2 linked regions of the Dinoroseobacter shibae DFL 12 = DSM 16493 genome follow. The protein of the gene in region 1 interacts with the protein of each later gene in a pairwise test. Links are inferred from orthologs where the notes say so. Each region holds a gene or a part of one and is shown on either strand. Other genes may lie near its edges.

What was found. Proteins that work in one complex are often made in the same cells at the same time.
Region 2: the proteins of lpdA (region 1) and DSHI_RS12625 interact in binary tests that used the Escherichia coli proteins (3 or more experiments, as listed by UniProt). The link is inferred for Dinoroseobacter shibae DFL 12 = DSM 16493 from one-to-one orthologs.

What each region holds. Positions count from the first base shown.
Region 1 is NC_009952.1:2,072,517-2,078,075, forward strand. Bases 987-3,915 are described here. They hold lpdA (dihydrolipoyl dehydrogenase), read right to left. Parts: upstream 3,358-3,915; coding sequence 1,615-3,357; downstream 987-1,614. Other genes in these bases: DSHI_RS10015 (sulfotransferase family protein), read right to left, coding at 987-1,355; aceF (dihydrolipoyllysine-residue acetyltransferase), read right to left, coding at 3,370-3,915. In the rest of the region: DSHI_RS21390 (hypothetical protein), read right to left, coding at 1-317; more of DSHI_RS10015, read right to left, coding at 423-986; more of aceF, read right to left, coding at 3,916-4,644; aceE (pyruvate dehydrogenase (acetyl-transferring), homodimeric type), read right to left, coding at 4,726-5,559. UniProt on the Escherichia coli protein: Lipoamide dehydrogenase is a component of the glycine cleavage system as well as of the alpha-ketoacid dehydrogenase complexes.
Region 2 is NC_009952.1:2,632,840-2,638,546, forward strand. The notes cover bases 919-3,995. They hold DSHI_RS12625 (ATP-dependent helicase), read right to left. Parts: upstream 3,625-3,995; coding sequence 1,213-3,624; downstream 919-1,212. Other genes in these bases: DSHI_RS12620 (EthD family reductase), read left to right, coding at 919-1,176; DSHI_RS12630 (alpha-hydroxy acid oxidase), read left to right, coding at 3,727-3,995. Also shown: DSHI_RS12615 (SDR family oxidoreductase), read left to right, coding at 1-429; DSHI_RS23000 (hypothetical protein), read left to right, coding at 521-643; more of DSHI_RS12620, read left to right, coding at 868-918; more of DSHI_RS12630, read left to right, coding at 3,996-4,896; DSHI_RS12635 (pyruvate carboxylase), read left to right, coding at 4,938-5,707. UniProt on the Escherichia coli protein: A helicase with DNA-dependent ATPase activity. Unwinds DNA duplexes with 3'-5' polarity. Translocates on single-stranded DNA with 3'-5' polarity. Initiates unwinding more efficiently from a nicked substrate than double-stranded DNA.

The sequences.
Region 1 (5,559 bases):
ACCACGTTCGGCGCCCGCAACCCCATGGCCGACAGCATGGTCTTGATCGCCTGGCCTTTCGGGGTCCAGTCGATATGGGGAAACACGATGTAGTCCCAGACGCCGAGCCTCTCCAACTCCGCCTTGGCGGTGTCGAAATCGTTCTTGGAACAGATCGACGACATGATCCCGCGATCCGCGAGCGTCTTGATCATCTCTGCATGGGCCGGGATCGGCGTAATGCCCCCTTCGGACAAGGTGCCCTGCCAGAAGGTCTCGTCCAGGTCCCAGATCACCAGCTTGACCTGCGCCGTTATCGCCTCGAATCCCGTGCTCACCGATCCGTTCCTCTCATGCGTGCGTGGTCAGGTCCCGACCGGGCCTGCCAAACTCAACCACGGTTTGACACGAATTTGCAAACCAATGGTTTCCCGACGCGGGTTTCAGCCCCCCTGCGCCGGCCCGCCATCCTCATAGCCGAAAAATTGCGCCATTTCGATCACGTGATCGGCGAACCCGACCCCATCCTCGCGCCAGGGCAAAGGCCCGCTCAGCCGCTCGGGCTTGATGGTGTAGGGCCGCAGGGCCGGGTTGTCCTGGTAGCTCGGGTCGCCCCCCCATTGGGCATTCTGTGGCCCGGGCCGGGCGAAGGGCGAGGTTTCGGGGTGCTTCATCGCCTCGATCGCCGCAGGGCCCGTATCCACCCCGAGCCAGGCGCAGATCCGCGCCAGCCAGGTGTCGGGATCGGCCAGCAGGTCCTCGCCGCGCAGCCGCATCTGCCGATCCGCCGGAATGGTGTCGAGGAAGTTCAGCAGCCGCTCATGGGCCTCGAACCAATGCACCTGCGGATCCAGAACCGGCGGGTCCATGCGCCGGTCCCAGGAGTCGCCCACGGGCGAGCGCAGGATCATCGTGTACCACTTCGCGTCGATCATCGACCGGCCGGCGGACATCGGGTGGCGGGTGATGTGGATGTATTTCGCCCCGGGCAGGATCTGCTCCTGCCGGAACGGAAAATGCGCATCCGCCGCGATTGCCGGGCTTTTCTCGACGATCGCTTTCGGCGCCACCATGTCCTGGAGCGCCGCCATCAACTCCCGCGTGGTCATGTCCCGGTTTGCGTGCAGAAAGGCGCGCATCTCCTCCACGCCCCTTGCGGTGACCTCGCCAAACTCCAGCTGCGCCATGGCCCGCACAATCCCGTGGGCCAGCCCGTTGCGACCGCCCATGGTCATGGCCAGAAACTCCCCCACCGTGTCGCCCAAGGCCAGGTTCAGCTCCGGCATCCCGTAATGTTGCGGATGCTGGCCAAGCATCCCCGCGGCAACGGTCGTGAAAGAGCGGCCGGGGCCAAGCAGAACGACGGGATCGGGCATGAAATCAACCTCTGAAATGGGGCGCACCGGGGCCGGGCACCGAAAATCCTGGATAAACGCACAGAACCACAGCCCCCGTGCTGCGCAAAGCGCCGGGACCGGAATTCGCGGCAAACGGGACAAACTGTGGCAGCCCCGCGCGCCCGGACCGCGCCGCACTGCCGGTTCTGGCACGCCCCGGTTAACAAATCCCCGCACCCCCAACGCAAGACGCCGCGCCCCGGGGGGCACGGCGTCCGGGTCTTGACCCTAAGAGAGCCTAGTGGGCCTTTTTCTTCTTCGGCGGCATCAGGTCGGTGATCGTGCCCTCGAACATCTCGGCGGCGAAATTCACCGTCTCCGACAGGGTCGGGTGCGGGTGGATGGTGTGGCCCAGATCGACCGCATCCGCGCCCATTTCGATGGCCAGCGCCACCTCCGAGATCAGATCGCCCGCATTGGTGCCCACGATGCAGGCCCCGATCACCCGGTCGTCCTCGGGGTCGAACAGCAGCTTCGTAATCCCCTCGGACCGGCCATTGGAAAGGGACCGCCCCGACGCCGCCCAGGGAAAGACCCCCTTCTCGTAGGCGATGCCCTTGGCCTTGGCGTCGGTCTCCGTCACGCCGCACCAGGCGACCTCAGGGTCGGTATAGGCCACGGAGGGGATCAGCCGCGCATCGAAATGGCGGTTGTGACCCGCGCAGACCTCTGCCGCGACCTTGCCCTCATGCACCGCCTTGTGCGCCAGCATCGGCTGGCCCACCAGGTCACCGATGGCGAAGATATGCGCAACACCCGTGCGCTGCTGGCTGTCCACGGCGATGAAGCCGCGCTCGTCCACGGCGACCCCGGCCTTCTCGGCATCGATCAGCGCGCCGTTCGGCTTGCGCCCCACGGCCACGAGCACCTTGTCGAAGGTGTCCGTGGTGAGCTCACCCTTGGCGTCCTCGAAAGTGACCTTCAGCCCCTTCTTGAGCGCCTCGACCCCGGTCACCTTGGTCTTGAGCAGGATGTTCTCGTACCGGCCCTCGATCCGCTTGTGCAGCGGCTTGACGATGTCCTTGTCGGCCCCCGGCATCAGCTGATCCATGAACTCGACCACGGTGATGTCCGAGCCCAGCGCATCATAGACACAGGCCATTTCCAGCCCGATGATACCGCCGCCCAGGATCAGCATCCGCTTGGGGATGTCCTTGAGCTCCAGCGCGCCGGTGCTGTCGATGATCCGGTCATCCTCGGGCAGAAACGGCAGGTTCACCGGCTCGGAGCCTGCCGCGATGATGCACTGGTCGAAGCTGACCGTCGTGACGCCATCCTCGCCTTCCACCGCGATCATGTTCGGCCCGGTGAACTTGCCATAGCCGGTGACGACCTCGACCTTGCGGCCCTTGGCCAAACCGCTCAGGCCGCCGGTCAACTGACCGATCACGCTGTCCTTGAAGGCGCGCAATTCGTCCAGATCCACCTTCGGCTTGCCGAAACTGACGCCGTGCGCGCCCATCTCTTCAGCCTCGGTGATGACCTTGGCGACATGCAGAAGCGCCTTGGACGGAATACAGCCGACGTTGAGGCAGACCCCACCCAGAGACGGGTAGCGCTCGATCAGAACCACCTTCTTGCCCAGATCCGCCGCCCGGAACGCCGCGGTGTAGCCCCCGGGGCCGGAGCCCAGCACCACCACCTCGCCATGCACATCCCCCGGGCCGGTCGCGGTACCGGTCGCGGCCACGGCCTCGGGGGCAGCGGCGGCTGCGGGGGCCTCATCAGCCCCTTTCGGGGCTTCTTCGGCGCCTGAACTCTCGAACACCATGATCACGGTGCCTTCCGAGACGTTGTCGCCCTCGGCCACCTTGATCTCCTTGACGACACCGGCGGCCGGTGACGGCACCTCCATGGTCGCCTTGTCACTCTCCAGCTCGATCAGCGGGTCTTCCTCGGCCACCGTGTCGCCCACGGCCACAAGGATCGAGACGACCGGCACATCGGTGAAATCCCCGATATCGGGTACTTTAATGTCCATCGGTCCGTCTCCTTACCACATCAACTTGCGCATATCGCCGAGCAGGGTCTTGAGCGTCACGCAGAACCGCGCCGCCAGGGCCCCGTCCACCGCCCGGTGGTCATAGCTCAGCGAGAGCGGCTGCATCAGGCGCGGCACGAACTCCTCGCCATTCCAGACCGGCGCCATCTTCGAGCGTGTCAGGCCCAGGATCGCCACCTCGGGTGCGTTGACGATGGGCGTGAAGGACGTCCCGCCAATCCCGCCGAGCGACGAGATGGTGAAGGTCGCGCCCTGCATGTCCGGCCCCTTCAACTCACCCGCACGGGCCTTGGCCGACAGCTCCATCAGCTCCTTGGAAATCTCCACCAGCCCCTTGCGGTCCGCATCCTTGATCACCGGCACCATCAGCCCGTTGGGCGTGTCCGCCGCAAAGCCGATATTGTAGAACGCCTTCTTGATCAGCTTGTCGCCGTCGGGATGGATCGAGCTGTTGAATTCCCAATGGGTCTTCAATGCCGAGACGCTCGCCTTGATCACGAAAGACAGAAGCGTCACCCGGTAGCCGTCTTCCTTGGCCTGGGTGTCCATCTCCTTGCGGTACTTGTCGAGATCGGTGATGTCCGCCTCGTCGTTATGGGTGACGTGCGGGATGTTCAGCCAGGACCGGTGCAACGCAGGGCCGGAAATCTTCTTGATCCGCGGCATCTCCACGTCCTCGACCGGGCCGAATTTCGAGAAATCCACCACCGGGATCGGCGGAATACCCATGCCCCCGGACGCAGCCCCCCCCTTGGCGGGTGCAGGCGCCGTGCTGGATTTCAGATAGGCGGTCACATCCTCGCGCAGGATGCGCCCCTTGCGGCCGGTGCCGTTGACCTTGCTCAGATCGATCTCCAGGGACCGGGCGAAGGCCCGCACCGAGGGGCTCGCATGGGCCTTGCCGAAGCCCGCATCGGTCACCGGCGCAGGCTTGGGGTCGGTGGGGGCCGCGGGCGCGGCAGCGGACGGGGCCGCGGGCGCCGAGGCGGCTGGTGCCGAAGGCGCCGGCTCCGAGGCGCCCGCCGCGCCATCTTCGGCCTCCATCATCATGATCAGCGTACCTTCGGAAACGGTATCGCCCTCGGCCACCTTGATCTCGACCACCTTGCCCGCAACGGGGCTGGGCACTTCCATGGTCGCCTTGTCGCTCTCCAGTTCCAGCAAGGGGTCTTCTTCGGCGACCACATCGCCGACCGAAACCAGGATGCTGACCACCGGAACATCGGTGAAATCGCCGATATCGGGCACGTTTACTTCGATTGCCATTGTCTTGTCCTTCTCATTCCCTGGCATCCGCCGGCCCTGTCCCGCGCCGCGCGCAGGCCGGGCCGGACGGACGCGTCCCGATCACACCAGACGGGGGTTCGGCTTGTTGCTGTCGATCTCGTACCGGGCGAGCGCCTTTTTCAGCACCGCATCGGTGACGGTCCCCTGCCTGTGCAGCGCGACCATGGCCGCGGCGGCGATGTGGTTGGAATCCACCTCGAAGAACCGGCGCAGGTTGACCCGGCTGTCGGACCGCCCGAACCCGTCGGTGCCCAGGACCGTGAAGTCCTGCGGCACGAACGCGCGGATCTGTTCGGCATAGTTCTTCATGTAATCGGTGGCCGCGATGACCGGTCCGGTCACCCCTTCAAGCTGTTGCGTGACAAACGGCACCTTCTGATCTCCAAGGGGGTCGAGCCGGTTGGCCCGTGCGCAATCCTGCCCGTCGCGGGCCAGCTCGTTCATCGAGGTCGCCGACCAGATGTCCGAGGTCACGCCGAAGTCTTCCTTCAGCATCTCGGCCGCCTTGATCGCCTGCACCAGGATCGTGCCCGACCCCATCAGGTTGACATGCTTCTTGTTCGGCTTGGCGGTTTTCGAGAACCGGTAAAGCCCCTTGATGATGTCCTCTTCTACACCCATCGGCATGTCCGGATGGGTGTAGTTCTCGTTCATCAGCGTCAGGTAGAAATACACGTCGTCCTGCTCGACATACATCCGCTTGAGCCCGTGATGGACGATCACCGCCACCTCGTAGCTGAAGGTCGGATCGTAGCTGATGCAGTTCGGGATGGTGCCCGCCAGGATGTGGGAATGCCCGTCCTCGTGCTGCAGCCCCTCGCCGTTCAGCGTCGTGCGCCCGGCGGTGCCGCCCAGCATGAAGCCCCGCGCACGGCTGTCGCCCGCGGCCCAGGC
Region 2 (5,707 bases), 560 kb from region 1 along the record:
GAGTTCGAGCAACTCGACGCGATCAACAACCGGGCCCTGTTCTATTCCCTGCGCGAAGCCGCCCTGCGGATGCGCGACGGCGGGCGGATCATCAACATCGGCACCTCGCTGAAGGCCGGGGCCGCGCCAGGCTACACGATCTATTCCGGCACCAAGGCCCCGGTGGAGGAATACTCCCGCATGCTCGCCAAGGAGTTGGGGCCGCGCCTTATTACCGTGAACACCATCGCCCCGGGCCCCGTGGACACGCCGTTCTTCCACGCCCAAGAAACCGAGCAGAGCGCAGCATTCGCAGCGCGGCTCTCGACCGAGCAGCGGCTGGGCCGGATCGAGGATATCGCGCCTCTCGCGGGCTTTCTCGCCAGTCCCGAGAGCCAGTGGATCAACGGCCAGACCGTCTGGATCAACGGCGGCTACCTGACCCGCTGACAGGCCCGCCCGATCCTCTCGCCCCCGCCCCGCGACGCACATCCGGGCGGGGGCGGCGACCCCCCGACACCAAACCGACAGGAGACAGGCCATGAGCCACCAAGACGCCAAAAACCGCACCGCTTATCGCCGGATCGCCCTGCGCAGCCTCGCCACGTTTTCCGGGCTGGTTCTGGCCCAGACCCTCGCGGCCGGGCTGGTGTTTTCCCTCTGATCCCGCCACGGCGCCCAAGCCCGTTCGAACGGGCTTGAGCACGCGATTTGCAAATCGCGTTGCAAGCGCCTTCCAAGGCGCTTGTCCAAGCCGCTTCGAAGCGGCTTCTCCCGCCTCAGCCGCCGCGCTTTGCGCCGGACAACCAGAACGTCCCGCTTGTCGCGCCCCGCTGATTGGCTACGGTGATGTCCGTCGGCACACCGCCGAATGAGGAGGACGCCCCCATGCCCATGACCCTGCAAGTGCTCTACCCCACCGAAGGTGGTACCAGCTTCGATTATGCCTATTACACCGGCAAACACATGGAGATCGTAACCGAACACATGTCCGCGCATTTCGACAGCGTGCTGGTGACCCGCGGCCTCGCGGGCGGCCCCGACACCCCGCCCGGCTTCCACGCGGTCGCCACCTTCACCTTCGCCGACCAGGCCGCGCTCGACGCCTGCCTTGCTGCCGCGGGTCCTGCGGTCGGGGACATCCCGAATTTCTACAGCGGTCAGCCCCAGATGCTCATCGGCGAACAGATCGGCTGACCGGCGCGCGGACGGGGTGTCGGGCAGGCGCGCCGCTCAGAACGGCACGTCATCCGCCCTGTCCGCCGCAACCACGAATTTCGCCACCAGCTTCTTGACCCCGGCCTTGTCGAAGGCGACCTCCAGCTTGTCGCCTTCGATCCCCGTCACCGCGCCGTAGCCGAATTTCTGGTGAAACACCCGGTCGCCGAGCCCATGGGCCGGCACCGCCGTCGCGTCGATCACCATGTTGCGCGCCTCGCGCGGCTGGCTCGTGCCCCGTGCGCCCGCGCGCGCCTGCATCCGCCGCCAACCTGGCGAATTGTAGACATTCGCCTCCGCCGCCTTGGTTTCCAGTTGGGAGCCGGCAAAGACCCCGTCCGGCATTGCCCCCGGCGCAGCCGCGCCATAGCCGCCGCCATAAAGCCCCGGCGGGGTCAGCACCTCGACATGGGCCTCGGGCAGCTCGTCGATGAACCGCGAGGGCATTTGATCCTGCCATCGACCAAAGACTCTCCTGTTGCTCGCGAAAGAGATAGTGCAGAGTTCCTCGGCGCGAGTGATGCCGACGTAGGCCAAGCGGCGCTCCTCATCGGCTTCTCGGCCTATTTCGACCTTGCCTGTCTGATCGTCTATCGAACGTTGCGACGGGAATATGCCGTCCTCCCAGCCCGGCAGGAACACGGCCGGAAACTCCAGCCCCTTGGCCGCGTGCAGGGTCATGATCGACACCTGCGGCCCCGCATCGCCCTTGTCGTTGTCCATGACCAGCGAAACATGCTCCAGGAACCCCTGCAGGTTCTCGAACCCCTCCAGGGCCTTAACCAGTTCCTTGAGGTTCTCCAGCCGCCCCGGCGCCTCCGGCGTCTTGTCGTTCTGCCAATGGGTGGTGTAGCCGCTCTCGTCCAGGATCACCTGGGCCAGCTCCACATGGTTCGCACCGTCCCGCGCCGCCGCCGACCAGCGGTCCAACCCGTCGATCAGCAGCCGCAATTCCGCGGCCCCCTTGCCGCCCAGCCCCTTGGCCGCCAGCAATATCCGCGCGCCTTCCTTGAGCGGCACGCCATTGGCCCGCGCGGCCGCCTGGATCTTCGCTTGGGCCTTGTCGCCCAGACCCCGCTTGGGGGTGTTCACGATCCTCTCGAAGGCCAGGTCGTCCTCGGGGCTGGTGACCACGCGGAAATAGGCCATGGCATCACGGATCTCCATCCGCTCGTAGAACCGCGGGCCACCGATCACCTTGTAAGGCAGCCCGATGGTCAGGAACCGGTCCTCGAAGGCGCGCATCTGGTGGGAGGCACGCACGAGGATCGCGATCTCGTTCAACGCGAAGGGCCGCATCCCGCGCGTGCCGTTCTGCATCGACTCGATCTCTTCACCGATCCAGCGGGCCTCTTCATCCCCGTCCCAATGGCCGATCAGGCGGACCTTCTCGCCCTCTTGCGCATCGGTCCACAGCTCCTTGCCGAGCCGCCCCTTGTTGCCGGAAATCACCCCGGAGGCCGCGGCCAGGATATGGGGGGTGGAGCGATAATTCTGCTCCAGCCGGATGACAAGCGCGCCGGGGAAATCCTTCTCGAAGCGCAGGATGTTGCCCACCTCGGCCCCGCGCCAGCCATAGATCGACTGGTCGTCATCACCCACGCAGCAGATATTCTTGTGCCCGCCCGCCAGAAGCCGCAGCCAGAGATACTGCGCGACGTTCGTATCCTGGTACTCGTCCACCAGGATGTAGCGGAACCAGCGCTGGTACTGCGCCAGCACGTCCTCGTGTTTCTGGAATATCCCCACCACATGCAGCAGCAGATCGCCGAAATCCGTGGCATTCAGGGTCTTCAGCCGCTCCTGATAAGCGGCATACAACTCCACCCCGCGGGAATTGAAGGCCGACGCCTCGGCGGCGGGCACCGCATCCGGCGCCCAGGCGCGGTTCTTCCAGCCATCGATGATGTGCGCCAGCTGCCGCGCGGGCCAGCGTTTCTCGTCGATATTCTCGGCGACGATGATCTGCTTGAGCAGCCGGACCTGGTCGTCGGTGTCCAGAATGGTGAAGTTCGACTTCAACCCCACTAGTTCCGCATGCCGGCGCAGCAGCTTCACGCCGATCGCGTGGAAGGTGCCGAGCCAGGGCATCCCCTCCACCGGCTGGTTCATCAGGGTCGCCACCCGCTCCTTCATCTCGCGGGCGGCCTTGTTGGTGAAGGTCACCGCCAGGATCTCGTTCGGCCGCGCCGTCCCTGTCAGCAGCAGATGCGCGATCCGGCATGTCAGCGCCTTGGTCTTGCCCGTGCCCGCGCCTGCGAGCATCAGAACCGGACCGTCGAGCGATTCAACCGCCTGCCGCTGGGCCGGGTTCAACGTGTCGAGATAGGGGGCCGCCCGCGCCCCTGCGGCCTGTGCTCGGGCGCGCGCCGACAGGGACAGGGCCGCGCCCTTCTCGAACGCATCGGAGTCGTCAAAACTGTTCATGCCTCTGACCATAGCGCGAAGCCCCCCGGGGGGAAAGCTATGTTCCACATCTGTTCGCAATTCCGTCATTGCGCAATCAGATGAATGGATTAGCAAGGGCGCATGGATTTCGACACGACCCATCCGGCCATTTCCGACCTGCGGCGCGCAGCACGGCGCCGCATCCCCGGCTTCGTGTTCGAATATCTCGACAGTGCCACGGGCGACCGCGAGATCGGGGTGCAGACCACGCGCGCGGCGCTCGACGCGATCCACCTGCTGCCCGGCATCCTGCACGGGCAGATCACGCCGGAGCTCGAAACACCACTGCTCGGCCAGACCTATGCCCGCCCCTTCGGCATCGCCCCCGTGGGCATGTCCGGGCTGATCTGGCCCGATGCGGAACGGCTCCTGGCCGCGGAGGCCGCGACCGCGCGCATTCCCTATGGCCTCTCGACCGTGGCCACGCAGACGCCCGAACGGGTCGGCCCCGTGGCGGGCGAGATGGGCTGGTTCCAACTCTACCCCCCCGCCGACCCGGGCATTCGCGACGACATCATGGCCCGCGCCCGCGCCTCCGGCTTCGGCACCCTGGTGCTGACCGTGGACGTGCCCGCCGACAGCCGCCGGGAGCGCCAGCGCCGTGCCAACCTGACCATTCCGCCGAAGATCACCCCGCGCATGATCTTCCAGATGATCCTCCACCCGACCTGGGCCCTCGGGATGGCGCGGCACGGCACACCGTCGCTGAAACTCGCCGAGAGCTATGTCGAGAAAACGGGCGCTGCCAGCTACATGGCCCATGCGGGCAAGGCGATCCGGGGCGCGCCGGACTGGGCCTACCTGGACGCGGTGCGCGCGGGCTGGGACGGGCCGCTGGTGGTCAAGGGCGTGCTGCGACCCGAGGATGCGGTGCGCCTGCGCGCCGCCGGGGTCGACGCGATCTGGGTCTCGGACCATTCCGCCCGGCAGTTCGAGGGCGGCCCCGGCGCCATCACCCAACTGCCCGCGATCCGCCGCGCGGTCGGCCCCGACTGCCCGGTGATCTACGACAGCGGGATCGAAGGCGGGCTCGACATCCTGCGCGCCGTGGGGCTGGGGGCGGATTTCGTCATGCTGGGCCGGGCGTGGCATTTCGCGCTCGCAGGCCTCGGCCCGGCAGGCGTGCGCCACCTGATCCACATCCTGACCCAGGACCTGGTCACGAACATGCAAATCTGCGGCATTGCCAAGCTCGCCGACTTCCGCGACCAATTGGCTACCCACTCCTACGGGGTTTCAGGACAGGCCTGAACGCCCTATACGGACAATAAAGTTTACCAATGAGGGCCTCCATGACTGATTTTCAGAAGATCCTGATTGCCAATCGCGGCGAGATCGCCATCCGGGTGATGCGCGCGGCCAACGAACTGGGCAAGAAAACGGTCGCGGTCTATGCCGAGGAAGACAAGCTCTGCCTGCACCGGTTCAAGGCAGACGAGGCCTACAAGATCGGCGAGGGGCTCGGCCCGGTCGCGGCCTACCTGTCGATCGACGAGATCATCCGCGTGGCGAAGCTCTCGGGCGCGGACGCAATCCATCCGGGCTACGGCCTGCTGTCCGAGAACCCGGATTTCGTGGATGCTTGCGTCGCCAACGGCATCGCCTTCATCGGGCCCAGGGCCGAAACCATGCGCGCGCTCGGCGACAAGGCCTCCGCGCGCCGGGTGGCGATCGAGGCAGGCGTGCCGGTGATCCCCGCCACCGAGGTGCTGGGCGACGACATGGACAAGGTCCGCGCCGAGGCCGAGGCGATCGGCTTTCCGCTGATGCTCAAGGCGTCCTGGGGCGGCGGCGGGCGCGGGATGCGCCCGATCTTCGACCCCGACGAGGTGGCCGATAAGGTGCGCGAGGGCCGGCGCGAAGCCGAAGCCGCCTTCGGCAATGGCGAGGGCTATCTGGAAAAGATGATCACCCGCGCGCGGCATGTCGAGGTGCAGATCCTCGGCGACAGCATGGGCAACATCTATCACCTGTGGGAACGGGACTGCTCGGTTCAGCGCCGCAACCAGAAGGTCGTCGAACGCGCCCCCGCGCCTTACCTGTCGTCCTCGCAACGCGAGCA